DNA from 4 places in the Chryseobacterium sp. IT-36CA2 genome. Region 1 is predicted to be linked to each of the others. Evidence: riboswitches for the same ligand, from Rfam matches in the RefSeq annotation. Region 1 holds a riboswitch; each other region holds the start of a gene.
The links. Region 1 has a riboswitch for cobalamin ahead of ACM6F9_RS12180 (TonB-dependent receptor plug domain-containing protein). Riboswitches for the same ligand answer to the same signal wherever they lie in the genome.

Region 1 (7,598 bases):
GAAACGCTCAATGGAATAGGAATCATCCAGACCGTTGAATGTAAATTCATCTTCATCATCATGTTTACAGGCTATCACTCCAACGAGGAAGCATGATAAAAATCCGATTTTTAAATAAGTAAAGGTATTTCTGTTCATTTCTTAAATTTTGGTTATTTGTATAAAAAAGCAAAGTGGGCAGGGATATTTCCGCCTTCCGTTTTCCATTTAAAGTGTCCGTTTTTATCAAAGCAATACACAAATCCCATGGATACGTAATTCCTGGCATCTGTCATATAGATATCTTCTGTGATGGGGTTTACTGTTATACCGTAAGGGGTTTTAATGGCATCCTCATATTCTTTATCAAAAATTCTGTTGGCAATGATCTGTTCTGTTTTCACATCAATGATTCCAAAACTTTTTTTATAGCTATGGGTGTTGTAATTGAATTCATTTCCATAGAAATAGAGTTTATCGTTCACGATAGTCATTTCGCTCACAGCGAGATGGAAATCTTTCTTGACGATCCCTGTTGCTGCATCTATCAAATACAAACTGGAAGGAACGTTATAATAATCTCCTCTTGAGGTTACATAAAGGTCTCCGTAATTGTCTTTTTTAAGGTGATGAAGATTAATGGCAACATTTAATTTCTGGATTTCAGTAAAGGTGCTCAGGTCAATTACGGAAACCGTATTGTCATAATCAGGGGCTTTATATCCTCCGGAATTGGCAACAAATAATTTATTTCCTACAATTTCAATTTCTTCAGGTTGATATCCTACTGTTACTTCACGCTGGATGGAAAGAGAAGTGGTATCAATTTCCACTACTTTTCCCTTGGGTGCTTTTGGATTAATATCTACCGGTCCGGCATAGCTGCTGGCATACGCTTTCCCGTCTTTGAAGGCAAGATATCTGCAGTTTTGCAACGGAATAGAAGTAATACGTTTAGCTGTTTTGGCATCCAGCACTTCAATTTTATTGGAAACATTGACAACAATGTAAAGTTTGCTGCCATAGACTTTAATATCATTTCCTACATCTCCCAGTTCTTTTACCACATTCGGGTTAATTTCTGCGTAGATATTCCGGTAATAGGTTCCTTTGGTATAATCAAAAAAATCCAGTGTACATTTATTGCTTCCCATATTTCCTTCATTCAGCATATAAAAACCTTTTATGGCTGTATTTTCTGAAGGAAATCCTTCTACCACTTCCTGACGAACGATAATATCATCTGTACGGCATGAAGTAAGAAAAGCTAATACAATAAATAAAAAATAAAAGTTTAGTTTTCTCATAGGGTGAAGTTTAGAATAAGTTTAAAGTTTCTTCCGGGCATCGGATAATTGATGACCACATCATAGTATTGGTTGAAAATATTATTCATCTCAAGGCTTACTTTAAATTGATGATTCGCCCAGTTGAATTTTTTCTGAACAGACAGATCATGTGTATACCAGGGCTGTACATAATTGTATTGAATATTATCCTGATTCACGTCATATCTTTCTCCCACATACATAGCACTGTAATTGAAACTCCAGTCTTTATAATCTGCCATCAGGCTGAATGAGCCGCTATGCCATGGTGTATAAGGAATCTGATTGCGGTAGAAAGTATCTTCCGGGTCACTCATATCTCTTGCACTTTGGTACGTATAAGAAAGTAATGGTCTTAGCTTTACTTGCCCAAGCTGCATTTCAGTCTGAAGATTTACATCAGCTCCGATGATTTCAACCATCCCAAGGTTCATCATCAACCAGCGGAACATACTTCCGTTAGGTGCAGCTACAATTTTATCCTGAACTTTGTTGTAGTAGCCGTCTACTTTAGCATAAAAGGATTTAAAGAAGTGGTTGTTGTAATTCTTCTGATAGGTAAATCCTAAGTCGTATTGATTGGTGAATTCCGGTTTCAGGTAGGTATTTCCAATATTAGTATAATACAAATCATTAAAGGTTGGAAGTCGGAAAATTCTTTTATAAAAAGCCCTTAGAGTAAGCTCTGGGATTATCTCCGGCTGATAGCTCATAAATACAGCAGGAGTCCACTCTCTGGCATCTCCCGGTCTTTTGTTTTTTCTTACTTCTTCAAATGTAAAAGTTCCTAAAAGGCTTCCCAGAATTTTGAACCTGTTCCATTGATAGGTTGTTGCCAATGCTACCAATGTTGTGTAACGGGTAGGATAAGAAAAATTATCGAGATTGGCGTCCAGATTATTATACTGAAAATCCCCACTCAGACTGACATCCCAATTGGGCGTAATAGAATAGATATTGGACGAGGAAAGATAAAGCTCTCTTTGAATATAGGTATTATCGGTGCGAATAATAGACTGCGAGCGAACCGTATCCATGAAATGGGTATAATCGTAAGCGAATTTTGCTTTCAGTTGTGTTTCAAATTTCGGGAACAGTTTCTTTCTCAGATTGGCCTGTACAAAATAATTCTCATCGGAAAGTCTCGCTCCTCTTCCTCCAAAACGCCCGTTGACAATTGGCGCCGGCATTCCGCGGTCTGAAATATATCCGTATCCTCTGATATTCCAGCTTCCGTTATTTAAAGTTCCATTTAAAGAAGTTTCAAAACGCTTTGCTTTGATGTCTGAATCCTGTCTCTTCGCAATGGTATCATAAGCCTGCTGCCCGTCTGGGTATTTCTTTGCATATCGAAATCTGTAAATTCCGTCACTCTGCATAAATTCTCCACTGAAGCTGGCAGAAATCCTGTCTGAAATCTTCTGTTCTAATCGGAATGACGGATTGAAAAGATCAATAGAAGCACTTTTTGCTCTTATTACAAGATTCGTTTTTCTATTTCCTTTAAATACCGGAGTTTTAGGCTGTAAATAAATAGATCCCGAAGACCCGAAGTCTTTCGCCGGCTGGAAGATTTCACTTTTCTGACCGTTATATAATGATATTTCTTCCAGATCATCCAAAGAATATCTCCCTAAATCTACCAATCCGTTTTGAGCATTCCCCAATTGAATTCCATCATAGAAAACACCTACATGCTGGCTTCCCATACTTCGGATATTAATGGTTTTCAAGCCACCCAATCCTCCATAGTCTTTGATCTGGACTCCTGAAAAATATCGTAAAGCATCTGCAACAGATTGACTGTTCAGTCTTTCCAGCTGCTCGCCCTGTAAGGTTTGTGCAGGAAGGATTTCTTTAAAATTCTTTTTATAAAGATTGATTCCTTTAATGGTCTCTTCCTGTAAACTGTCTTTTTTCTTAGTTTGAGAAGACAAAAGTTGGGATGTGATCACCAGTATGATGAAAACAGCTTTTTGAATTGCCGAAGTAGTTAGTTTTGCCGCCATTAGCTCATTTAGTATCATGAAGACGCTAATGGATGTAAGAATACAACGACAAAGCACAGCTGTCACTGCACAGAATCATTGATGTCCTAAGCTTTATTCCACGAAAGCGTCAAACGATTATTTTCTGGCAGGTCTTCTGACTTACTCCATTTTTGAAATCCTTCCCATTAAAAACAGTGGATATATTCTTCAAAAACTTTGGTGCGGAGCTTACAGCAGCGGGTCTGTTCCGGATTTTCACCGGATTCCCTTTTAAGAGCTTTTTAGGGCTCACCAAATTTCGGCAAAGATAAATAATTATTCCTAATCCCCAATTAAAATCATGATTCATAAACAATTAAAGCTCCCGAAGGAGCTTTAACCTAATTTTATAAGGGGTTTGCCTTTAAATTCCAATATTCAGAAAAATACTGAATCTCGATTTGGCTTCAATATCTCCTCCCGCCAGATGCGTGTACATAGGAAGCATGATCTCACTTCCCAAACTGAGCTTTTTATAAGAAGCTTCAAATCCCAATTTCCCGTACAAAGCACTTCCAGCTGTATTGGGAAGGGCTTCATCAAACTGTTTGTTCTGAGCATAAACTTCTCCCTGAACTCCCGTTTTTACAGAAAAAATGGATTTTTCATTTCCTGCAACCTGATAAAATCCTGTTGCAGCATAGTTCCACTGGTTTCCGAAACGATAGTTTTTCTTATTTTCAGTTTTGATCGTATAGTCTGTATTAACCAATATGGCCACTTTATTTTTCTGAAATTTATAATTCAAAGCAGCTTGGTAATCCCAGCTTCCGGTTCCCAGCTGAAAACTAGGATTAACACCCGATACTCCTTTTTCATCAAATTTCCCCAGCGGTATTTTCACTCCCAAACCTCCGCTCAAGTGGTGAAAATTATCTTTAGAACTCATCAGTTGGTAAATTCCCATCAGGTTCAAATCCCCTATTCCATTGATTTTGATATCTCCCTGCATAGTTTTCTTTTCATGGAAATGGAATGGTAAACTTGCGTAAACACTCAGTTTTTTGGTCAATGGAATCTTCCCCCAAAGCTGCAACGTATTAAAATACTGATCCTGTGTAAGGTCTTTTACAAATAAATTTTCTTTGGCTTTATAATGCTGGGCAAAGTATTTGATTCCTACAAACTGTGGATTCAGTAAAGATTCAAAGCCAGAAGATCCGTTTCCTGCCGCACAGCCACAGGCATCACAATCATCATCAAAATCGAATTTGCTAAAGCTGTTCTGAGCAATATACATGCTGTCTCTAACTACATTTGCCTGGTTCAGGCTAAATACCATCAAACTTAGTATCACTATAATCTTCTTCATGTTTTCTATAAATTATTCTGCAAATTTTGGATTGGATATAAAACTTTTATCAGACAGGGTTTTCAAGAATGCAATAATCGACTGTTTTTCCTGGCTGTTCATGGCAATTCCCGTATGGCCATTCTGCTTCAGCTGAGGATCAAGATTGGTATTATCTTCTACCTGATCCGAATAGAAATTGAGCACAGCGTCTAATGTGTAAAACCTTCCGTCATGCATATAAGGTGCTGTATATTCTATGTTTCGCAAACTTGGAACACGGAATTTCATCCAATCAACCTGATTAAGGGAAACCCTGTAACGTCCGGCATCTTTGAATTCCGTATTGTAATACATTCCCGTATTTCTGAAGCTCTCATCCGTAAACAATTCTCCGCTATGACAGGAGGCACATTTCTGTCCAAACAAAGTCATTCCCTGAGATTCTGTTGAAGTCAATTGTTCTTTTCCCTGTTTGAATCGGTCATATTTTGAATCTGCAGAAATTAAAGAAGCCATAAACTGAGACAATGCTTTCAGAATTCTTTCCCCGGTAATGGTTTCATCACCATAAGCATCTCTGAATAGTTTTTTATACTTCTGGTCATCTTTTATTTTCGAAATAGCTTCCGGTATGGAGCTGTCCATTTCATTCACGTCTGTAATCGGGCTGATGGGCTGTTCATTCAGATTATGGATCACTCCGTCCCACATGTATCTTTTCAAAAAAGCCATATTCTGGATAGGAGGCGCATTTCTGATTCCTATTCTATCATCAACTCCATGGCTTACTGTGTGACCATGATGGGTGAATGCATTTTCCTGAATATGACAGAAACCACATGAGATGGTATTATTTCGGGAAAGTCGGCCTTCATAGAATAATTTTCTCCCAAGTTCTACTCCATTTTTAGTTACCGGATTGATCGATTTATCAAAAGTCATCTCCGGAAAATAAGCAGGGAACTGCAGATTGTAGGCTTCGTCTTTTTCCAACGGCTGGATTACCTCATCGGAACAGGAGACAAAGCTCAGAACCAATACAAGCATAATCAGTATCGTTTTAACAAAAAAATTAATCATTGTGAACGTGGTCTACTTTAAACATTTTTGTAAGATTATTCGTAACATCTGTCAGATGCTGGTTTGAACCCATCAGCATATCATTACCAGTGGCAAGGGTAAGCGCCTTATCTCCGCTCAAAAACTGGTTCAGGTCTGCCAGAATATGAACAGAAGGGCGAATCTGACTTGTCACTCTTGCTGTTGTCGGAAGATTCAATGTTATTTCGCGGTATAAATCAGCCTGTTGATTAGCTGTCACATTTCCCATGTTTCCGGTATGGTTCATAAATTCTTTTGCAGGAGTATCATTTCCATATTTTCCTTCCAGTTTTACAAAAATATAACCGGCGGCCCATGACCATGTCAGTCCTTTCTGTTTGGCTTTTGTCCAGAATTCAGCCTGTCCATCCTGTCCAAGCAAATACGCTTTCTGGCTGATTCCTAATCCAAATTTTATTTTCTTGTAATTGTTTTTCGGAACACCATCCAGGTTAAGGTATATAATTCCTGCCACCGCATCTGCCTGATCTACAATAAAAGCCCCTTTATCTGGGTTATTCTCATTGTACTTAAATTCATTTCCGTTCTCGTCTATCAGTGAAATGTTGCTGATGACATATTTCAAAGCAGAAAAATTATGTTTCTGCCCGTTAGAAGAAGTTTGAACCGTCTGATTCAAAACGATATCGCCTACGTTATTAAATCCGTTTTCAAATTTGATCTGAAGTTTTCCGGGTGTAGTATCCTGTGGATTTTCGTCATCTCGGCTGCTTTCGCAGGCTACAAAAGAGAATAAAGTAAAGGCAATAAAGAATAGTGATAAAAATTTATAAATTTTCATTGTTGATTTTTTAAGTTGAATTAATTTGAATTGCTGTAACAGCTTTTTTACCACAAAAGGCACAAAAGTTCTTACACTTAATTTATTTTAAGTGATAGGTTTTACGCATAATTAAGAACACTTAAGCTTTTAATTTATCTAAGCTTTTGTGACTTTTATGGCTGAATAGTGATCGTTTAACTTAAAAAACCGGTGGTTTGAAAATGTGGGTAAGAAACAGAAAAGAATAAGCTGTTTCATAAGTAAAATTGAAATTGAAAAACGTTCGTTTTTCAGTAGTGCTAATCTCTGTAGTCTCCGGCAGGATATAGGTATCAAGGACTTTCTGTCCTGAGTTTTTTATTTTCTGAAAGGGAGAAGATTCCGAATCATTGGTTTTGGCCAACTCTTTACTCAGATAACATTTTCCGTTACAGTGAACCTCCGGCCTGCTTTTATTAATACAGAGAACTTTTACAATATAATCATAATTTACAGCATACTCTACCACAGGCACTAAAGGTCTTAGCACCATATAAAAGGTAAAAAGTATGCTGTAAAATAATTTCATTTGATTATTTCTTGCTTATCGCTTCGTCATATCTTCTGCTGATCTCTTTCCAGTTGGTAACGTTCCAGATAGCGGTCAAATAATCTGCTCTTTTATTCTGATATTTTAAATAATAAGCATGTTCCCATACATCAATTCCGAAGATAGGAGTTCCCTTTTCTTCCACTACATCCATCAAAGGATTGTCCTGGTTAGGAGTAGAAGAAACGAATAGTTTTCCGTTTTTATCCACAGAAAGCCATGCCCATCCAGATCCGAAACGGTCTGCTCCGGCTTTAGCCATTTTTTCTTTAAAAGCATCTATACTTCCGAAAGTTTCAGTGATGGCTTTTGCTAATTTTGCTGAAGGCTGTGTATTTTTCTGAGGCGTAAGAACAGTCCAGAACAATTCGTGGTTGTAATGTCCTCCTGCATTATTTCTTACTGCAGCGGGCAGTTTTGAAACATTGGAAAGAATCTGAAACAAAGTTTCTTTTTCCTGTGGAGTTCCTGTAATGGCTTTATTCAGGTTAGC
Region 2 (7,598 bases), on a different contig from region 1:
ATTGGTAAAGATTGAAGTTCCGTTTCCATAAGGGTTTTCATTGATGATTTTAATAGCTTCATCCAGTGTTTCTGCTTTCAGCAATAATAGAGCTGGCCCAAAAATTTCTTCTTTATAAATATCCATATCCGTAGATACGTTATTGAATAACGTGGCACCTACAAAATATCCGTTTTCATAACCTTCTACTTTACAGTGGCTGCCATCCAGCAATACTTCGGCTCCCTGGTCATAAGCGCTTTTAATCAATCTTAAAACCTTGTCTTTTGATTGTTTGTTGATCAGAGGACCAAATGCTGCTGAATTATCAGACCAAACTCCAGGTTTAATGGTACTTAAAGCTTTTTTGATATCATCTGCCCAATTTTGAGCTTCACCTACCAAAACAGCTACACTGATTGCCATACAACGTTGTCCGGCTGCTCCGCAGGAAGCTCCTACAAGATTGTTAATGACCTGTTCTTTATTGGCATCCGGCATTACTACCATATGGTTTTTTGCACCGCCAAAAGCCTGAACTCTTTTTAAATTATCAGTTCCTGTGCGGTAAACATGTTCCGCAACGGGAACTGAGCCTACAAATGAAATGGCTTTTATTTCCGGATGGTTCAGAATGTGATTGACCTGATCTTTGGAACCATGAACAATATTCAGAACTCCTTTAGGAAAACCTGCTTCTAAAAATAGTTCAGCCATTTTCATAGAAGTCATAGGGGTTTGTTCAGAAGGTTTTAAAATAAAGGTATTTCCACAGGCAATCGCCATTGGGAACATCCATAGAGGAATCATTGCGGGAAAATTGAAAGGAGTAATTCCTGCACAGACTCCAAGGGGCTGAATATAGCTGTAGGTATCAACACCTCTTGCTACGTTTTCTACCGTTTCTCCCATCATGAGTGTCGGAATGTTGCAGGCGTGCTCTACTACTTCAATTCCACGCCATACATCTCCCATGGCATCAGGAAATGTTTTTCCGTTTTCTTTGGAAAGGATTTCGGCAATTTCTTTTTGATTTTCTTTTAAAAGCTGCTGGTATTTTAGAAAAAATCTTGCTCTTTCCGGGGTGGCTACTTCTTTCCAGGCTTTGAAGGCTTCTTTAGCAGCTTCTATGGCTTGATCTATTTCAGACAATTCGGTTAAAGGAACTTCTGCAAGAATTTCTTGTGTGGCAGGATTTTCTACGGGAAGATGCTCTGTAGCTTTACTTTCTATAAAATTTCCGTTGATTAATATTTTTATTTTTTGTGACATGATTTTTAGATTGAGAGTGAAAAGCTGAGAGTGAATTTCCACTCTCAACTTTTTAATTACATTATATTACCAGAAGATCAACAAACTTGTTGACATCCAGATTGATAAGAGTGTCGTATTCTAAAGAATTTTCTAATACAATTCTCTGTTGTTTTTCCGGGAATATTCTGGCAAGGTTTACTTTGTATTTTTTGATCAGTTCAGGAATTCCTTCGTCTCTTCTGCGTTTGTGCCCGATTGGATATTCTACAACGATTTCTTCCAAAACAGTTCCATCGTTTAATTCTACCGTTAAAGCATTGGCAATGGAACGTTTTTCAGGATCATGATAATCTGTGGTGAACTGTACATCTTCCACACATTCAATTTTATCACGAAGAATGTCGATTCTTGGATCTGATGCCACATTATCTTCATAATCTGCAGCAGTCAGCCTTCCGAAGATCAAAGGAACTGCTACCATGTACTGAATGGCGTGGTCACGATCGGCAGGGTTGTTCAGTGGGCCTTTTTTATCAATGATACGGATACAAGCTTCGTGGGTACGGATGGTTATTTTCTTGATATCTTCAGCAGATTTTCCTGATGCTTTTAGCTGATGGTGTAAAGTCATGGCTGCTTCTACAGCGGTCTGGGAATGGAACTCTGCAGGGAAAGAAATTTTGAAGAGTACATTTTCCATGACATAAGAACCATACTCTCTCTGGAATTTGAATTCATTTCCTTTGAAAGATACGTCATAGAATCCCCATGTTTTTGCCGTTAGTACAGATGGATAACCCATTTCGCCTGTTTGCGCAATTAATGCAAGACGCACAGCTCTTGAAGTAGCATCTCCTGCAGCCCATGATTTGCGGCTTCCTGCATTGGGAGCATGACGGTAGGTTCTTAAAGACTGTCCGTCAACAAATGCTAATGAAACGGCATTGATTAATTCATCACGGGTCAAACCGATCAGTTTTCCTACAACGGCTGTGGAGGCTAGTTTCACCAATAAAACATGGTCTAGGCCTACTTTGTTGAATGAATTTTCCAAAGCGATAACTCCCTGGATTTCATGTGCTATGATCATTGCTTCCAGAACCTGTTTCATTTTTAGCGGAGCTTTTCCTTCTGCAATATTTGTTCTTGAAAGCCAGTCTGCTGTTGCTAAAATTCCTCCCAGATTGTCTGAAGGATGTCCCCATTCAGCGGCTAACCAGGTGTCATTGAAATCCAGCCAACGAATAATTGCTCCAATGTTGAAAGCAGCCTGCACCGGATCTAACTGAAATTGCGTCCCCGGAACTTTAGCCCCGTTCGGAACTACAGTACCTTTTACGATAGGTCCTAGAAGTTTGGTACATGCAGGGTAAGTCAGTGCTTCTAATCCGCATCCGATAGTGTCTAATAAACAGTAGTGTGCTGTTTTCCAGGCTAAATCGTTTTTGATTTCATAGTTTAATACATAATCTGCAATATCTGTTAATACCTGATCTGGTTGTGGTCTTTCGTTTGAAATGTGTGATGACATCTTTATTTTTTAATTTAATTATGAATTGATTTTTTATTTTCTATTTTCGATGGATACAAAGTCTTTATTTTCAGGACCTGTATAATTGGCACTCGGGCGGATAATTTTTCCATCCTGTCTTTGTTCGATAATGTGCGCGCTCCATCCTGTGACTCTTGAGATAACAAATAATGGGGTGAACATTAAAGTAGGAACTCCCATCAGGTGGTAAGATACTGCGGAGAACCAGTCCAGATTAGGGAACATCTTCTTTTCTTCCCACATTACAGTTTCCAGTCTTTCGGCAATATTATACAGCAGCATATCTCCTGCTTCTTCGGAAAGTTCTTTGGCTACTTTTTTTATCACCACGTTTCGTGGATCCGATATGGTGTAAACAGGATGCCCAAATCCGATGATTACTTCTTTGTTAGCAATACGTTTTCTAATGTCCTCTTCTGCTTCATCAGGCGAATTGTAACGGCTTTGTATTTCAAAAGCCACTTCATTGGCTCCTCCATGTTTTGGACCTCTCAAAGCACCGATAGCTCCTGTGATGCAGGAATAAAAGTCTGATGAGGTTCCGGCAATAACACGCGCGGTGAACGTAGAAGCATTAAACTCATGTTCAGCATACAGATTAAGGGATATTTCCATTGCTTTTACCCATGAATCGGGTGCTTTTTTACCATGTAAAAGACGAAGGAAATGCCCGCCGATAGTATCATCATCCGTTTCTACGTTGATTTCTTTGCCATTATGCGTATAGTGATACCAGTATAAAAGCCCGGAACTGAATGATGCCAGTAATTTGTCTGCAATATCTCTTGCCCCAGCCACATTGTGATCGTCTTTTTCAGGCTGGATACTTCCAATTGCTGAAACCATAGAACGCATAACATCCATTGGATGCGCCGCTGCCGGAATACTTTTTAAAATATTTCTTACAGAGTGGGGAAGTCCTCTCAGGGATTTTAATTTTGCTTTATAATTTTTTAATTGAGCTTCAGTAGGCAGCTGACCATAGATAAGCAGGTAAGCTACTTCTTCGAATTGTGCTCTCTCTGCAAGATCCAAAATATCATAACCTCTGTAATGAAGATCATTTCCACTTTTTCCTACACTGCAAAGAGCGGTATTACCTGCTGTTACTCCGGAAAGAGCTACACTTTTTTTAGGTTTAAATGTTGGTTCGCTATTCGTTGACATGAGTATTTTGTTTAAAAAGGTTATCTAATTTTTGTTCATAATCGTGGTATCCAATACTTTGATAGAGTTCTTCTCTTGTCTGCATTGTATCCAGCACATTAGCTTGCGTCCCGTCTTTACGGATATGCTGGTATACATTCTGTGCTGCTTTATTGGCTGCTCTGAAGGCAGAAAGAGGGTAGAGGACGAGCCCTACGCCAGCATTTTTTAATTCTTCTACAGTGTACATTTTGATCATCCCAAATTCTGTGATATTAGCCAGTACAGGGATCCCAGTAGCATCAACAAATTTTTGATAAAAGCTTAAATCAGGCACGGCTTCGGCAAAAATGAAATCTGCACCAGCTTCTTTATAAGCAATGGCTCTTTCTAATGTTTTTTCCAGACCTTCATTCGCAAAAGCATCTGTTCTTGCTCCAATCACAAAATTTTCATCGGTGCGGGCATCTGCAGCGGCTTTAAGTCGGTCTACCATCTCTTCTTTGCTTACGATTTCTTTGCCGGGACGGTGTCCGCAGCGTTTTGCACCCACCTGATCTTCAATGTGAATGGCTGCTGCTCCTGCTTTAATTAATGATTTTATAGTTCGGGCAACATTAAAGGCAGAAGGCCCAAATCCTGTATCAATATCTACCAAAAGGGGTAGATCACAAATATTAGTAATACGCTGAACATCGATGAGTACATCATCCAGAGTAGTGATTCCTAAATCAGGAATTCCTAAAGACCCTGCAGCAACACCTCCTCCTGAAAGATAAATAGCATTAAAACCAGCCTGCTGCGCCAATAATGCATGGTTTGCATTGATGGCTCCTACAATCTGGAGGGGATTTTCTTTTTCCATGGCCTCCCGGAATTTTAAGCCGGGGGACTTCCAGTTTTCATTTTTGATCATTTTAATATGTATTGTTGAGTTGAAATTTGTTTGTTAGTGAAGAAACAGAAAATCTGTTAAGACTTAGCTTTTGAGTAAAAAAGAAAAGGAGGTAAATGAATTGAGAAAGCATACAGTCGTGCAGATGTTGAGAATTTTGAAAAATTCTGATTGTCCGGGTCTGTAAAATAAACCTGTTGTGACTCCACGAATAATTAAGATTGCTTTGGTACACCATCACTTTTTACATTGATTAAATTCAATAAAAAGTTCTCTGTAAACTTCGCGGTGCTTTATGAAAAAAGAAAAATTACGGAAAGGGGGATACGAATGAGCTAAAAAATCATGAGAAGCACCTAATGTACACTCATATTCATCTCAAAAAAATAACACAGTTTGATAAAAAAGTTATCGCACTATATCCATATCGCATCATACCTGACTGTAAGCTTCAAATCGCGAAAGCATCGTCAATACGAAATAGGCAGGTCTCCTGACTTGTAACGGTTTTTATCATCCTTCCCGTATGAAAGATATACAGTGGATATCAATGGATAAAAACTTTTTGTTTGTTACTTACAGTTGCGCGACAGTTCGTGATTTGCACACGATTCCCTTTTAATACACAGCTAAGTGTAACCAGTTTCGGTTGATAAAGAAGGTTTTAAGAACTCCTTGGTGGTAAATATAAGTATTTTATAATAACGGAAAAGATATTTTATGTAATCAATAGTTTTTTTTAATGTAATCTATTGAAAATGCGTAAGTTGTGATGTGTATTTTAGAAGAGAAAGGGATGAATTGTGTTGTTAAATTAATATAAAAGATAACCGGAAAATTAAAGATAGTTAATAAATTTACTGTTCTTCTTTCATTTTATAAATTTTATTAATCATATATAATTGATCATGGTAGACATTGTAGAATTTAAACAAAACTTGGGTTTGAGTGACATTCCGGTAGAGCTGGAAAAACTGATCTATTTCCAGAATACTGTTTCCTCGTTTGAAAACTATTCACAAGGTTTTGGTGTTTTAATCGATAGTAAGTCTGGATTGAAAAGCTGGAGTGATGACGAAAATTTTTTGAATAGCATGCTGCCTTTTGCTCAGGCCAATGGTTCCGGTTCATTCTATGCCATCTGGAATAATGGAACGGATCAGCCTTTACATAAAATGCCTGTTGTAGTTTTTGGAGATGAAGGAGGTGTTCATATTGTTGCTGAAAATATTGTACAGCTTTTACATTTACTCACTTTTGACACTGAAATTTCAGTAGATTTCGATGAGGCTTATTTTTATAAAGAGGAAGACGATTATGAAGAGAGTGAAGATTTAAACAAATACTTGACGTGGATGAAAGGAGATTATGGTTTAAATCAAATTGAAGAACCTGACTTACTGATTAAAAATGCTCAGGCTCAATATAAAGAAAGTTTTGATCAATGGTTTGGGCAATACTTTACAGATAATTAATCTTGTATTAATAGTTTCTCTGTTTAAGATTTTTATTTTTGATCAATGAAAACCATGAAAAACAAAAAAGACTTACTAAAAATAGTAAGTCTTTAAGTGAGCGCGAAAGGATTCGAACCTTTGACCGTCTGCTTAGAAGGCAGATGCTCTATCCAGCTGAGCTACGCACCCATTGAGTAGTTTTGAGAAAACTACTAAAACAGTCGGGGCGGCAGGATTCGAACCTGCGACCTCCTGGTCCCAAACCAGGCGCGATGACCGGACTACGCTACGCCCCGAGTATATAAATGAGCGGAGGGTAAGGGATTCGAACCCTTGCGACACTTTCGCGTCGACAGTTTAGCAAACTGCTCCATTAACCACTCTGGCAACCCTCCTTTTTGTTTATTTTTTAATGATCGTTGTTCCGTTATTGCGAGTGCAAATATAGAATAGATTTCTTTATTTACCAAATAAAATTCAAGAAAATTTTGTGTATTTTTGAGGTAATAAATCATCCAAAAACCAAACTGATGCGTAAGACATTATATATCATCGGATTAAGCACATTCGTTTTTTCCTGTACTTCCCAACAAAATGTAAAAAAAAATATTTACAAACCGAAAACCCCGGTAACACAGGCTAAACCGACCGTTCAACCAACAACTCCGGTGGCTCCAAAACCAAAAGTAGTATCTGATCATGGAGTAGACTTTTTTACTACTAATATAGCAGACCCTACAAAAAATGATAATACGGCAAGTTATGGTTCTATTGTATCTGCAAAACCAGCCGGATATAAAGTAGTGAAGACTTATTTCCCTGCTGTTGCCCAAAATTTCAGACAGCGTTATCTTATATTACATTATACAGCTATTCCGGACGATAAATCAATTACTGTTCTTACCCAGCAGGCGGTGAGTGCCCATTATCTTGTAAATAATACTGGAGATAATGAGATCTATCAATTGGTGGACGAAAATAAACGTGCCTACCACGCAGGAGTAAGCGCCTGGAGAAATGATAAGAATCTTAATGATAATTCTATCGGTATTGAAATTGTAAATATGGGTTATACCACAGATGCCACGGGTAAAAGAACATTTGCTCCTTTTAGTGATGATCAGGTGAAAAAAGTAGCCGCTTTGGTTAAAGATATTGTGACAAGATATCAGATTCAGGCTACCAATGTCTTGGCTCACTCAGATATTGCTCCTACAAGAAAGCAGGATCCGGGACCTATGTTCCCATGGAAAAAGCTTTATGACGAATATCAGGTTGGAATGTGGTATGATGAAACTGCTAAGCAAACGTATCT
Region 3 (7,598 bases), on a different contig from region 1:
TTTTTCTGGCTTCTGTCGATACCAATACCTCCCAGACCTTTTACGATACCTCCGTACCAGGCTTTGGTGTGGGCATCCTTAATGATGATTTTTAAAGGTTTTTCCAGTGACCAATAGGCGAAATTTCCTAAAATGTATTCCATATTATGGGTATGAGGTGCTACCACGAGGATACACCTGTTCAGGTTGTTGACATCGCCCTGCAGAACGACTTTCCATCCTAATATTTTTAGCATTGCTTTGCCTATCAGCTTTTTCATAGATTTCTTGGATTAAAAACAAAAAAGTATAACCAAATTTTGGTTATACTTTACAAATATATTGAAATATTATCGCTCTTAAAACAAACCGCTAATTAAATCTACGATTTTCATTACGAATTCCATTGCAAATTGTATCATGATAAGGCTGTGTTTTTGGTTGATTGGTTATTAAATTTTAGCTTTACGAAATTAAAACTTTTTTTTCACATAAGAAACTAAATAAAGCTTTATTTTAAGTTTTCTGAGAGAAGAAGGGTGTGAATTTCAAACGGTTGCCATCCACCCACACCTTCTACCACTCTCTGAAGTTAATTATTTAGTTTGTATGGAAATTTCGTTTTTTCCGTCTTTGATTTTGATGTCCATATCTTTATTTGATTTTTTGATAGTAGACACTGCAGAATCAATAACTTTCTTTGCCTGGTTGTTCGGAACTTTTTTACCGTTTACGATGATACTGTCTTTATCATCAGAGTTGTATTCGATACTGGAACCGTTTACCGTGATTTTATTTTTTTCAATTCTAACATTGTTGTGGTCTTCATCTCTATCCTGATCATCATCATCAATACCATCTCCGTCTAAGTCCCCATCCATGTGAATACGATCTTTATTCAAGGATAAAACAACTGCTTTTTGCGGAATTACAAGCTCATAATTAAGGCTGTAATCTCTGAACCTGTGCTCATATGGATACTTGATGTAGTTTGGAAGCAATACTTTGTTGTTCACAATTTCTACAGGAACCGTCATCTGGATAGGGAAATTATATCCTTTTCCTTCTTTTTTAATGATCAGATAAGGTGTTTTAATATCTGGCTTTCTGGTTACATCTACAGAAATATAGTCTTCTTCGTAAACTGTTCTTTTATCAGAATAAATATCATTGTTGTAACCTTTGAAATTCTGAGGAATGTTGATCTGTTTTACATCCACATACACTGTATCTGAAGGAGTGTTGATGGCAACATTCTCTACATCTTCTTTGCTTCCTCTGTAGATCATGTCTTTCTTAGCCATGCTGATTCCGAAATAAGTTCCCAATCCGATCAGAAGAAGGAATAAACCTCCGATTACCCATCCGATATTTCTCAGTTTTGTTTTTGGAGAGAAAATCTTGATGCTTAATAAACTGAAAAGGATTGCCGGAATTAAGCTTCCTATGACCATCATGGCTGCCAGTACTTTGTCAAGACCCTGATCATCCATATAGAATCTGATTTCATTAGCTCCCGGGAAATCTGTATCCATTGCGAAAAGACCGAATAATACAAATACTCCGATAATGCTTCCTACAGCCATCAATACGAAGAACCCTCCAATAATATATTTGAATATATTCCAAACTCCGCTTCCTGCGTTGTTGATGTAAGGTTTGTTTTCGTTATAGATTTCTCCGACCCTCTGAGTAGATTCATTGGCAAATTGTACCAATTTATTAGACTCATTCTTAAGATTGTCGAAGTTCATAGGCTTTCCCTGCATTTTCAGGAAATCTGCCGCTGTTTCAGCTTTTGGAAGTACGATCCAAAGAATTACATATAAAAGACCGATTAATGAAGAAGAGATCGCTGCTGTGAAAATTCCTAATATGAAAATTCCCAGCCAGATTGCTCTCATGGTAGTAATATCCATTCCTACGTATTGAGCTAACCCTGCGCAGACCCCTGCTACTTTTTGTTTTTCCGGATCACGGAATAATTGTTTTTTATCGGTATAGTTCGTTCCTGAATTGTTATTTCTTGTTGATGTTTTTTCAGAAAAATAAGCTTCTTCCTGTTCTTCAATTTTTTCAGGGCTTCCGATCTGTGCGATTACCTTTTCTACATCGGTATCGTTGATCACTTCACGTTTTCCTAAAGAATCTTTGAAAATCTCCACCATTCTTATTTCTATGTCATGCATTACTTCATCAGCCTCAGAAGCATCCAGAGAGCTTCTCAGAGCATTCAGGTAATCGCTGAGCTTTATATATGCGTGTTCTTCTATGGTAAAAGAAAAACCTGCGAGTCCTATTGAGAGTGTCTTGTTCATAGCTTTGTTTTTTAATTTTGTTGGGTGATTTGGTTTACTGAGGCTGTCAGTTCATTCCATGTATTGAGAAGTTCATCCAGGAAAAGTTTTCCTTTTTCTGTGATCTGGTAATATTTTCTGGGTGGTCCTCCTGTAGATTCTTCCCATCTGTAAGAGAGAAACTCTCCATTTTTAAGTCTTGTAAGAAGAGGGTAGAGGGTCCCTTCCACTACATCCAGTTTTCCTTTTTTCAGTTCGTCAATAAGATCGGAAACATACATTTCGCGGTTATTGATGAGACTTAGAATACAGAATTCCAGAATTCCTTTTCGCATTTGCGCTTTGGTATTTTCGGTATTCATCTTTGATAAGTTTTGTTAATTAGTTATATTCTTAGAAAAATGCTCCTAGCTAGCTGAGCCTATTCTAATTTTACATTACAAAGATATGTAAATTAAATGGTATTATGCAATACAAAGTAGTGAAATTTTTAAAATAAATAGTATAAGTAGTTGTTAATCAGTGTAATAATTTTTATTAGAAATTTTATTAAAAATGAATTTTGATGAAAATGGTCTAAAAAACATTTCAATTTTATTTAAAATTTAAAGAAATTGAGATCAAAAAGTAATCATTCATTGATTATCATTCATCATTTTTTATAATAGCCCCGATAGCAGCGGTTACCCCACAGCGGGAAGGATTCAGGCAGGGAGCGAGGAGTATAAGCGTATAGCGGGAAACAGCTCCTCAGAAACGGATCTTCTCTTATTTAAAGAAGTTATCCGTATATAAAATAAATTTTGAATTTTGAGATCGGTAGTAGGATTCGTATTTTTGTTAGGAAAAAAACACCTAAATCATTTACTATTACCATGAATTTATTCAATAAGAATAAGCATTTACCGGCTTTTGTTTTACTGAGTTCTGTATGTTTCGGACAATATCAGTTTGAGGTTAAAAATGCATCGAAGAGTTATGATGCAGTTATTCAAGTGGAGAATTGCTATGATGGGCAATGCAACGGAAGAGGAACCGTAGATTTGTTTGATCATAGAAATACAAAGGTACAGACTTTTGTGTCTGACAATCTGGTGCTGAACCTGAATCAGGATGAAAAGCCAGTGCAGGGGAAAATATTCCAGTTAAAGAAAGAAAACGGTCCTGTGGTCATTGATGACTTTAATTTTGATGGAACAGAGGATATCGCAATAAGGAATGGGAATATGGGGAATTATAGTTCCTCTTCTTATGACGTATATGTTTTTAACAGCACAAAAATGGCTTTTGTGAAGAGCAAAGAGCTTACTGAGCTTGCTTCCGATTCCTTTGATATTTTTGAGGTAGATGCCAAACGGAAACGCCTCATTGCCTACGGGAAATCCGGTTGCTGTGATCTTTTTACAACAGAATATGCCGTGATTCCGAATAAAGGACTTGATAAAGTCTTTGAAAAAGAAGAAGATATGACTGTTGAAGACCTCGTAAAAGTAACCACCAAAGAAAAAATCAATAATAAATGGATTACCAAAACAAAAGTATATCCTTCAGATCAATATAACAGAAATAAGAAGTAAGATGAAAATTCAGAAAGAGATCGATTTTATCCTGGCAGTAGATGCGCTTAAAAATGTCCAGAGAAGAAATTATAATGCAGATGACTCCCGAAGAGAGAACACAGCGGAACATTCCTGGCAGATTATTATTTTGGCTCAGATTCTTTATCCGTATGCTAAAAATCGTGAAGATATTAATTTGTTAAGAGTGATAAGAATGCTTTCCATTCATGATCTGGTGGAGATCGAAGCCGGAGATACTTTCATTTTTGACGAAAAAGCAATGGTAGGAAAGTTTGAAAGAGAAAAGGCGTCTGCTCAAAAGATCTTTGGAATACTGGATGAACCTTTGCGTACAGAATTTTTTAATCTATGGCTTGAGTTTGAAGATGAGAAAACACCGGATGCTGTTTTTGCGTGTGGAATTGACAGAATAATGCCATTTATCTTAAATTCCCATACTTCAGGAAAAAGCTGGACGGAAGCAGGAGTGACAGAAAAGCAAATCCGGAATATGCTTGAAAATGCGATAAGCAGAGCATCGGATGAAATGGGAGAGGCTTTTGATGTATTGCTGAACAGAAGTCTGGAAACAGAAAAAGTGATCAAATCACTTTAATGAACATACAATAAGATTCGGGCGGCCTTTGGCCGCCCGAATCTTTATTATTTATAGTATCTGGATTGGTTTCTTGAATTCGTCAATCGCTACAAAAGTAAAATCACCTACAATGGCTTTTTCTCTTTCGTAGGAATACATTTGCTCAGTGTAGATCTCTACATTTACTTTCATACTGGTTTTTCCTACGTAGGAAACTTTCCCGATGAGCTCAACAATAGTTCCGGCAGGAATAGGTTTTTTGAAATCGATCTTATCACTGCTTACTGTTACCACTCTTTTTCTTGCGAATCGGGTAGCAGTAATAAAAGCTACTTCGTCCATCAGCTGCATAGCCGTACCACCAAAAAGGGTATCGTAATGATTGGTTGTGTTAGGGAAAACCGCTTTAAAGATACTGGTTTCGGATGCTTTAATTCTTTCTTCTGTAGTCATATATCATTATTAATTAAAGCGAAATGAGAACGATATTAAAACAACAGAACAATGACAGGAACCAAGAGAATTCCTGAAACAATCCATCAGATCAATACAACTTCAAATCGCGAAAGTTACTTGTTTAAGAAAAAGGCAGGTCTCCTGACTTGTAACATCTTTAATCTCCTTCCCATGCCTCGCACAGTGGATCTTTGATAAAGATTACAGTTACTTACAGTTGCGCGACAGTCCGTGATTTTCACACGGTTCCCTTTTAATCTGCAATGATGCAGAACCAATTTCTATGATGAATAAGCGTTAAAACTTTTCGGGGGCAAAAATAATGAATTTATTCCGGATTATGGTAAATAATCTGGCTGATTACTCTTCCTTTCTTGATGGTCCAAAGGGTAGTATACCTATTTTCTCCTGAACCATTGATCATGTAAAGGAAAATATTGTCATTATCCAGAGAGGTTACTCCAATGTTCTCAAAATCCATTGTAGGCTGGAACATATTTTTGATGGCTTCTCTTACAAAGACAGATCCTCTTCCGGGTTGCTGCACTCTGATGGATTTGATCTCGGTCATACCTTCGGGAAGGTCATTTCCAATTCCCCATGGTTTTACTTTATCAATGGTAAGAAGTTTTCCTTCTGCATCTTTTTCTTTTTTACGGTATCCTGCATTGGAAGGGTAAATATCAATGACTACTTTGCTTCTTTGAGCAGTAGGAACTTTAGGATCAGAATTATCTGTGAAAATAAGTGATTTTCCGTTTTTAGACTTGGAAGGAGTATAAGCCGGAAGCTGATCAATATAGGCAATACGTTCTTTATTGACCATTCCTTCTTTATCAAGAGTTTCATAACGTACAAAAGGTTTGTCATCATCCTGTTTTTCCGGATATTTGATCCAGATCCATTCTGTTTCTCCGGGAGCAGGTTTTACATAAACAAATACATCACCTTTACGCATACGGATCTTGTCTACAATTTTTCTGTAGTTGTCCTTATGAACACGTACATTGGCATATCCCTCTTCCGCTTTTACAACTCCGAAAGGAACTTTATTCTGGCCTTTTACAAAGACTATGGATAAAATACTGAAAGCGGATAAATAGAATGCTTTGTTTATGAAAGTCATCATGAAAATTTTTTGATCCCCAAATATATAAATTAAATGCGTTGTGCATTAAACATTGCAGATCTTTTTGGATTATTTATAGTTTATAAAATAAACTTAATTAACAAAGGATGATCATGTCGTATTAGTTTTTTATTAATACCATATAATTATGGAATGCTAGATTCTAATGTTAATTCATTTTTAGTATTGTTTCAATCAATTGACGATTTATTTAAGATATAGATTTTGTTCTATCCTTATTTTTCTTTCTTTTTTCTTTTTAAGCTTAATTTTGCACAATATAATTAACACAATACAATTCGGATGAAAATAATTAAATTACTTTTCTCAGGTATTTTACTAATCCCTGGAATTTTATTATCCCAAGTAGGGATCAAAACTCCAACGCCGCAAAAAACATTCCATGTCAATGGAGCATTGCAGGTTGTTAATGAATTAAATGTAGGTGGAGATGCAGCTACAGCCGGAAGCGCTGGGACAGAAGGCCAGATACTTACTTCCAGCGGCCCGGGAAAACCTCCTGTATGGTCTAATGGTAATAATGGGAGCACTGTTGTTGGGTATAGTGCCCTTTTAAGTGGAAAGGAGGTTACTGTATCTGCAAATAATATTCTTAAAGATTTGGATATGAGCCTTGGTACGGGGACTTTAGTGAACTGGAGATCAGGTAATACATTAGTTGTTCCGGCTGGGATGGGCGGTGACTATTTGCTTACTTATACATCTGCTCTTAAAGTTGATGGAACTATACCGTCATCCTATTTTTTTGGGACATATGTATATGTAGGGGATGATCTTCAGGGTCCTGCATCGTTTACTTCAATTGGGGCATTGGCAAGCGGAAGCTTAAATAATCATGAATTTACATTAACCTCTTCTAAAATTCTTACCTTAAAGGTTGGAGATGTAATCAAACTGAAAGGTTTACTTTATAATTACAGTGGATCATCAGCTCAAACTTTTAGGTTGGCCAGATTATCATTAGAAAAAATAAATTAATATTTCTGTTAAAGAAAAGTGTCCTCAAAATTTAATAATTCCCCTAAAAATAGTTAATCGTTTTTAGGGGAATTTATATATTATACTACAACTTTTTTATATTCTTTCCAATTCTTCTGCGTCAATCGTAGTCTTGAAGGTTCCGTAATTGACAATTACCTTATTCCGGGAGATCTTTTCGATGGTTCCTACACTGGTACTGCCGGTAATACGAACACGCTGTCCAACTTTCATCCAGACAGCACGGTCGGTTTTACGTTTTTCTTCCAGTCTTTCATTAGTTTCAGCAATTTTTTCAATCACTTCTTCCTTTTTCAGCTGCTGAGTGATTTTTCTCTTCACAACCTGCAGGCGTTTCGTTTCATCTTTATCACTGCCTAATTTTCTGAATTTCTCCTGCTCAAGAAGCTTTACAAAATCTTTTACAACATCCTTTCTGGATTTTCCTTTGGTATAGCTGTCGATGAATGCCTCAATCTTATTTCCAAACTGAAGTTTACGGTGTTCCTCTTCATACAGTTTCTGAAAATTGAATAGTTTCTGCTGAAGCTGATCATTTAGTTTCTGAAGGTTATCACGTT
Region 4 (7,598 bases), on a different contig from region 1:
ACTTGCTCAAAATGTAGCGCAGGATATAGATCCTAAATTAAAGGTTTCCGTATTCAAAACGTATGGTACAGCCATGATCAAGTATAAAGACCTTGAGCTTGAGTTTGTGGGAGCAAGAAAGGAAAGCTATACTGAAAACAGCCGAAAACCGGAAGTAGAAGGCGGAAGCCTGGAAGATGACCAGAAACGAAGAGATTTCACCATCAATGCGATGGCAATTTCTTTAAATAAAGAGAACTTCGGAGAACTGGTAGATCCTTTCAATGGGATTGAAGATCTTGAAAAAGAAATCTTAAGAACACCTCTAGAACCTGCCCAAACTTACTCTGATGATCCGTTGAGGATGATGAGAGCCGTACGTTTTGCTTCAACTTTAAATTTTAAAATCGAGGAAAACTCTCTGCAGGCTATCCAGCAGGAAGCAGAAAGAATCAAGATTGTTTCTATGGAAAGAATCATGGTAGAATTCAATAAAATTATGCTTTCTGAAAAACCTTCTGTCGGATTAAGGCTAATGGAACAAACCGGTCTTATGAAACTGGTTATCCCTGAACTGATAGAACTGAAAGGAGTGGAAGAAGTAGAGGGACAAACTCACAAGGATAATTTTTACCATACTTTAGAGGTTGTAGATAATATTTCTGTGAATACAGATAATCTTTGGCTTCGCTGGGCTGCCCTACTCCATGATATTGGAAAAGCACCTACAAAAAAGTTTGTGGAAGGAACCGGATGGACGTTTCACGGACACGAATTTTTGGGTTCAAAAATGGTAAAAACACTTTTCCAAAGATTAAAACTGCCTTTGGGAAGTGACATGAAATACGTACAGAAAATGGTAAAGCTTTCATCAAGACCCATTGCTCTGATCACTGATGATGCTTCAGATGCTGCATTAAGAAGGCTTTTATTTGATGCCGGTGAAAACCTTGAAGACCTTTTTACCCTTTGCAAGGCAGATATTACCACCAAAAACTCTAAAAAACAGGAGAAATTCAAAAGAAATTTTGAATATGTAGCAGTAAAAATCAAAGAGGTGGAAGAAAAAGATCAGGTAAGAAACTTCCAGCCACCCATTACCGGTGAGGAGATTATGGAAATGTTTAATCTTAAACCAGGCCGTGAAATTGGTATTTTGAAAGAAAAAGTAAAAGAAGCTATTTTGGAAGGCGAAATTCCTAATGAAAAAGAAGAAGCCACAAAGTTTGTCATTGCTGAAGCTGAGAAACTGGGATTAACAATCTGATTCAACAGATAAATAATAAAATAGAAAAAGCCCGGCGGGATGTTCCATCCCGCCGGGCTTTTTTATAGAGGTATAAAAACAAAGCCGGCCGGCTTCAAAAGAAACCGACCGGAAAAAAACACAAATGATGAAAAAATAAAAAATTATATTTTTAGAAGTATAAATTACTATGGATTCAGGAAAGTTCCGTTAGCTCCAAGACCTCCTGTTTTAACAGATCCCATTTTGTTACCTGTAGATGCTGAATATATTACCATTTCACTTTCTGCTGTAAATTGCTTAACATCTGATGCAAAGATTCTTCCGTCAATAACGTTAAATCCATAAAGAGTAAAATAAGGTCCACCATCTGCAGCAGTTAATAATGGGGTTGTAGGAATTGCAGGTGTAGCTAAACCTGTTGTATACACTTTGTTTCCAGAGCTGAAGTAGATTTTATCGTTATCAATCTGAAGGTTTGTAGCATTTGGAATTCCTGTCAGCGTAATTACCGGCGTCATAGCTCCTGTGCTTGAAATCTTATAAATGTAAGAATCTGCTGTTGTTGAAGAAACTGTATAAACATTAGATTTGTATGAAATAGTACTGTTAATCTTTCCATTAGGAACAGTAATTTCAGTTTTACTATCATTAGAAGTATTGATATAAGTAATCATATTTCCAAATCCTGATGTAGCATTCTGCACAAAAACATTTCCACCTGCTTCTACAGTTTTATCAGCTCCGCCTGTCATGGTAATTTTGCTTACAAATGAATTATCAGAAACTTTATATTTCGTTACACTTGTTGCATTCGTAGAGAAATTCAGGTTGGCAACATAGATAAAGTCATTCGCAAAAGTAATTCCTCTTGGGTTATCAATCTGGTCCGTAATTACAGCTAATCTTTTGAATGTATAACGGTCTACTACAACAATTTTATTTGAGTTGTTGATGACAAGATAAGCCTTGTTTCCATTAAGACCGATAGTCTGAAGAACGTCACCCAGAATTTCTTTATTGTTGTTATATCCATACACATCGTCCTGTTTCAAGCTTAAATCTCTTGTCAGGAATGTTACTTTAGCACCCTGGCTGTTGAAATTCCCTTCATTAGCAATAAAATATCCGTTCTGATAAGTGATCGGAGAGACTTCAAATTCCTGAGAATCACTTGTACATGAAGAAATGTTAAACAATAACACTACTGCAAATAGGACAGTTAAAAGTTTAGTTATTTTCATAATTTATTCAATTTTAATTTTTAAAAATTTATTGCTGCGTATACGCTATAATTTCTTTTGGGTAAAGGATAAAAAGAAACTGTTTTATAATAAGTATCCGTAAGATTATTCACTTTAAACCCTAAGGTATATTTTTTTTCTAAAGTTGCAGAAACACCCATATTTAAAAGAAAATAAGGATCTATAGCATCTGATCTCTTTTCATCACTTGTGGTATAGGTAATACCATTCAGGAGTGCCTGAGCAAAAAACTTAAAGAAACCATATTCATAATCTACATTTACATTTCCTCTGTGCATAGGAACGTAAGGTCTTTGCATCTTTGTTTCTTTGTCAATAGATTTTGCATAATAGTATCCTGCATTCGCGCGGATTTTATGATTGCCCAGCTGTTTGCTGAAAGACAGTTGAGATTCCAGTCCGTAAGATTCAGATTTATTGACATTGAATGCCTGCCAGTAGCCCAAAGCAGTTGGAAGCCATACAATAAGATCGGTCACATTCATATAATAAGGAGACAAAGTAAGTCTGAAATCCCCTACTTTGAATTCATTTGTCATATCTACCTGAGTAGAAGTTTCCGGTCTTAAATCTTTATTTCCTCCCGGTTCATAATAAATATCATTGAAGGACGGATATCTGAAGTTTTTTGACACATTCACACTTACATCATACCATTTTGCAGCACTCCATTTTCCGGAGAATGAATACATCAACGGTGAGTTTACATCTTCCACAAAATCTTTCTTGAATCCACCTTCAAAACGAAGGTCTTTCGTCGCAAAATACCTCAACAATCCTGATATTGAGCCCACATTTCTGCTGACACTGGCTATTCCGCTTTGGTATCCTTCTCCTTTATTGATCTGAAATTCTCCGATAATATTAAAATTCCATTTTGAATTCAGGAAATAATTGAAATCATTTTTAAAAATATAATTCTTCCCTGTTCCGCCACTGGATTTAGGCAGATTTAATGAACCGAAATACTGAAAATTCTCCTCTGTATAAGCCGCTTTAAGGGAATTGCTGAACTTTGCTTTGTTCCAGTCCCAGGAAAGAAGACTTCTTACACTTTGCGTTTTATATTTCGTTTTTGTTCCCGTTTCCTCATACACAGGATAATGCTGTGAAGAATCAAAAAACTGGCTCTGCCACGAAATTTTATGATCATTCGTTATTTTATAGGATGCTCCTACATTGAATGTTGTATTGTAATAATTTCCGTTTCTGTTGATGTAATTCAGATCACTTACCTTATAATTATTTTCACTTACAGAATAATTTCCGGAAGCTTTAAAACTGAACTTATCATTGCTGTAAGAACCTTTTATAAAATTATTATAGGTATTAAAAGAAGCGACTTCTGAAAATAAGGAACCATGGAACCCTTTATTAAAATCAAGGGTATTATTCAGGTGGATACTTCCTCCGATAGCACCACTTCCGTATATTACACTTCCTCCGCCGGCTTTTATTCCGATCTGATCGTAGCCAAACAAAGCAATATTATTGATATCTCCCTGTCCCAAAAAGTTGGAATTGATATTAATTCCGTTCCATACAAAAGCGGTCTGCTGTGCGGTAGTTCCTCTGAAAGATGGTGAAGAAACAGCACCACGGCCATTTTCTTTGATAAAAACCTGCGACTGAAATCTCAGGAGTTCGGAAAGGTTACTGGAGTTTTTCTCAGCATCTTCTGCCGAAATTGTTTTTACAGGATGAAAAAGCTTCACCCTATTCATCTGGTTGTCGAAGACATAAATAGTATCTATGGCTTTCTCTTGTCCAAAAAGAAAACAGCCATATGATGAAAAAAGCAGTACTAAAGATCTTTTTATATCCATACTTTTTTACTTTTCCTCCGAAAGCAATATGTTTTTTAATTATAATTCTGGCAGGTCTCCTGACTTTCGCATTCTGCTCCTTCCCGTTTTAAGACAGTGGCTTTTTGCAGAAACTTTTGTTGCGATTTACAGTTGCGGGGACAGTCCGGGAGTTACACCCGATTCCCTTTTCATTCCAAAATACTGGAAACCAAAATTTTTGCAAAGATAGTTTTTTATATGTATTCGCCAAAAAACCACCCTACGCTTAAAAAAACCTATCTTTTTAATTCAGTAAATAAAAAAGAACAGCCGCTTTCAATATTGAAAACGGCCATTCATCCCACTACTTTACTATTTATATATGTTATTTTTTTATAAACTTATAGCTTTCCTGTTTTCCTTCCTTCAAAGAATATCTAAGAATATAGTCTCCTTTTGACAAGGATGAAACATCAATCTGCCCTTCAACAGTATTGAATGTTTTCACCCTTTGTCCAACCAAATTATAAATTTCAGCTTTCTCTATTCTTCCTTTTCCTTTAAAATAAAGCATATCAGCTGTCGGATTAGGATAAATACCTATGCTGTTTTTCTCTTTTACAGTATCGTTCACTGATAAAAACGCTGTAATATCCAGATAGAAAGCGATCATCTGCCCTGAAGCATTCGTCCCTGTTCCGGCAATTTTCTTTCCGTCCTGTGAAATGGCCAAAGGAAGTCCCATCGTTACTCCATTGGTTGCAATTCCTAAGGATACGGCATAATCATTCAGATTGATCCTTCCGGTAGATGAAGTCCAGATAAAGCCTTCTCCCGACATAGGAGGTGCTCCAAATGCTCTGTAAAATCCAATTACCACTTTCCCATCAGCCGAAATCCCTGTTGCCCCTCCTTTGAAACTGAATGAGGCATTAGGATGTGTTATATAAGTAAGTCCGCTTACAGCATTCCATACATAGGGATTAGGGTTTGCTGACCCTATAATGGTATTCCCGTCTGCAGAAATTCCACCTGCTTCGCCTACATTATTTCCGTTATTATCAGTAATAAAGCTTTCTACCCCATCCTGCCATTTTGCACCGCTTCTGGTACCTGTTGGTTCATCCTGCCACCCAACAATCACCGTTCCCGCTGCATTGATGGCATTGGCTCTTGAGCTGCGTCCAGGAACCATACTTCCCAAATCTACCATTCCGTTTGCCTCATCCCATTTTACAGCGTGTGCATTTGCTGCGGTAAGAAAACCCAGACCTACAATGGTATTTCCGTTTGTAGTCATTCCCCAGGTAGAGCTTACACTTCCGTCCCATCCGGTGGGAACAAGCCCTCCTCTGTTTACCCAGGTAGAACTCGCTACATCATAAGTTGATATTTCATTGAATCCCGTGGCCGCATTGGTAATGGAAGACGAGATTTTAGTTCCGTCATTGGAAACAATAGTTCTTCCCGCAGCCGGATATCCGTTTGATATTGAACCTATCTGTACAAGTCCCCCGGCAGTATCCCATTTGTAGACTCCTCCGGCACTTGTATGCATACTTACCACTCCATTATCCGAAACTGCTCCTACATTATAATTTCCTAAACCTATTACAGTAAGCTGAGCTTCCGCAATACTAAAATTCAGGAAAAAACAAGCGGTCAATATTTTCATTGACATTCTGTAAAAATTTTTCATATTTTATTATATTTAGGCTTTCGAATTGGTGAAAACAATATTAATACAATATTCACCCTTCTAAAAGAAATAGACTTTCATAATTCGTGAATTTCAAAAGAATTTAATTTTTAAAACACTAATAAACAACAACATAAGAATAAACTTTTTGAATATGGATTTTACCGGAATTATTCAAAAAAACACAAAAAACAAATTATTTACTCATCAATTATTTCACAACAACAGAAGAATCCTACTGTTTGTTTTCATTTTCAGCTCTCTTTTTATCAGTGGACAGTCTGGTCCGGACTTTACTATTTTAGTCGATAAGGCTTTTCTTAAACTCTATCAGAACTCAGATGAATGTATAAGTTATACTCAGGGAATTCTCGTGAGTGATCAGAATACGGAACATAAAATTGTTCTCCAAAACATTATTTCACAAGCATATGCTATGAAGGGCGATTATGTACAATCAGTGAACATTTTTGCTCAAAATGAAGATACTGATCAAAAAAACGGACTTTCTTATTTCATGCAGATTTTCAGTGGTTATAATCTTGCGGATCAATATCAAAATCTGGGTTTATACAATCAGTCAAAAAGGATTATCAGTCATCTTTTATCTGATCAGAAACTTCTTAAAAGCACTGATCCGGCTCTGAGAATCACCACGGCAAAGTTGTACCAGCTTCAGGCATTAAACTCAGGAATCAACAGGGACTATCCTATGGCTTTACAAAATCTGGATAAAAGCAATCAATACCTCAGCGATCATAATGAAGAGAACAAAATTTTAAAAATAGAAAACAAAATTTTCCAGGCTTCTTATCTGCTGAAACAAAATAAACTAACGGAATATAAAACACTTATAGACAGTATTATTTCAGATCTTGAACATCAGAAAAGCAAACCCTTTCTGCTAGGATTGGCTTACGAAAATCTTTCCCAATATTATTTTCTGAAACAGGATTATACAACAGCCATTGAAAAGCTGGAAACCAGACTTGCATTAATTGAAAACCTGCCTTTTAACAATTTAAAAATTAAAATTTACGAGTCACTTTCCCACAACTATTACGCGATTCATAATGATACAAAATACCATCAGTATAATAAACTTTACAATGATTTAAAGGCAAAAACGGATTCAAGTTCCAAAGAAGGAATACGATATCTTATAAAACTTGTTGAAAGCAACCAGAATAAGAATATAGAATTTCAAAAACATATACTTCTAAGATCTTCTTCGTCTTTAATATTCGTTTTATCATTCATTATTATTGCCTTGTTTACTTATTTTTTATTCATTAAAAGCAAAAATAAAGACTTAAAAAAACAGTTTGATTTCTTTAAAAAGCAAATCATCCAGAAACCTCAACCGGTTATCCTAAACAAAACGCCTGCAGTAGCAAAAGATTCCGGATCTGCGAAAATTTCAAAGGAAAAAGAGGATGAAATTCTCCAAAAGCTTGAGGAATTTGAAAAATCTGACGGATACTTAAATAAAAATATGTCTTTATCTCTGCTTTCTTCTCAAATGGAAATCAATACAAGATACCTTTCGGAAGTCATCAACAATAAGGAGAAAAATTTTAACGGAGATATTAATAAACTCAGGATTAATCATATTGTACAGC

Region 2: it holds a riboswitch for cobalamin, as region 1 does, so the genes downstream of both, prpB (methylisocitrate lyase) here and ACM6F9_RS12180 (TonB-dependent receptor plug domain-containing protein) in region 1, are expected to answer to the same signal.
Region 3: it holds a riboswitch for cobalamin, as region 1 does, so the genes downstream of both, ACM6F9_RS05480 (acyl-CoA thioesterase) here and ACM6F9_RS12180 (TonB-dependent receptor plug domain-containing protein) in region 1, are expected to answer to the same signal.
Region 4: it holds a riboswitch for cobalamin, as region 1 does, so the genes downstream of both, ACM6F9_RS04780 (TonB-dependent receptor plug domain-containing protein) here and ACM6F9_RS12180 (TonB-dependent receptor plug domain-containing protein) in region 1, are expected to answer to the same signal.

The regions. Positions count from the first base shown of each region.
Region 1 is NZ_CATKPG010000021.1:136,435-144,032, forward strand. It holds gene ACM6F9_RS12170 (cell surface protein) at 1-138, opposite strand, end outside; gene ACM6F9_RS12175 (YncE family protein) at 153-1,286, opposite strand; gene ACM6F9_RS12180 (TonB-dependent receptor plug domain-containing protein) at 1,283-3,316, opposite strand; cobalamin riboswitch at 3,425-3,609, opposite strand; gene ACM6F9_RS12185 (transporter) at 3,702-4,649, opposite strand; gene ACM6F9_RS12190 (cytochrome-c peroxidase) at 4,662-5,711, opposite strand; gene ACM6F9_RS12195 (MbnP family protein) at 5,704-6,534, opposite strand; gene ACM6F9_RS12200 (hypothetical protein) at 6,716-7,084, opposite strand; gene ACM6F9_RS12205 (superoxide dismutase) at 7,089-7,598, opposite strand, start outside.
Region 2 is NZ_CATKPG010000023.1:429,602-437,199, reverse strand. It holds gene ACM6F9_RS18925 (CoA-acylating methylmalonate-semialdehyde dehydrogenase) at 1-1,251, opposite strand, end outside; gene ACM6F9_RS18920 (bifunctional 2-methylcitrate dehydratase/aconitate hydratase) at 1,313-2,764, opposite strand; gene prpC (2-methylcitrate synthase) at 2,798-3,952, opposite strand; gene prpB (methylisocitrate lyase) at 3,939-4,847, opposite strand; cobalamin riboswitch at 5,292-5,485, opposite strand; gene ACM6F9_RS18905 (hypothetical protein) at 5,735-6,301, shown strand; tRNA gene ACM6F9_RS18900 (tRNA-Arg) at 6,399-6,472, opposite strand; tRNA gene ACM6F9_RS18895 (tRNA-Pro) at 6,505-6,579, opposite strand; tRNA gene ACM6F9_RS18890 (tRNA-Ser) at 6,594-6,678, opposite strand; gene ACM6F9_RS18885 (N-acetylmuramoyl-L-alanine amidase) at 6,814-7,598, shown strand, end outside.
Region 3 is NZ_CATKPG010000011.1:1,029,434-1,037,031, forward strand. It holds gene ACM6F9_RS05455 (1-acyl-sn-glycerol-3-phosphate acyltransferase) at 1-260, opposite strand, end outside; gene ACM6F9_RS05460 (PspC domain-containing protein) at 576-2,297, opposite strand; gene ACM6F9_RS05465 (PadR family transcriptional regulator) at 2,309-2,638, opposite strand; gene ACM6F9_RS05470 (XAC2610-related protein) at 3,152-3,853, shown strand; gene ACM6F9_RS05475 (HD domain-containing protein) at 3,855-4,451, shown strand; gene ACM6F9_RS05480 (acyl-CoA thioesterase) at 4,503-4,886, opposite strand; cobalamin riboswitch at 5,003-5,183, opposite strand; gene ACM6F9_RS05485 (hypothetical protein) at 5,218-6,018, opposite strand; gene ACM6F9_RS05490 (hypothetical protein) at 6,322-7,017, shown strand; gene ACM6F9_RS05495 (endonuclease MutS2) at 7,114-7,598, opposite strand, start outside.
Region 4 is NZ_CATKPG010000011.1:867,748-875,345, reverse strand. It holds gene ACM6F9_RS04790 (CCA tRNA nucleotidyltransferase) at 1-1,246, shown strand, start outside; gene ACM6F9_RS04785 (YncE family protein) at 1,414-2,469, opposite strand; gene ACM6F9_RS04780 (TonB-dependent receptor plug domain-containing protein) at 2,490-4,316, opposite strand; cobalamin riboswitch at 4,348-4,526, opposite strand; gene ACM6F9_RS04775 (T9SS type A sorting domain-containing protein) at 4,663-5,976, opposite strand; gene ACM6F9_RS04770 (helix-turn-helix domain-containing protein) at 6,131-7,598, shown strand, end outside.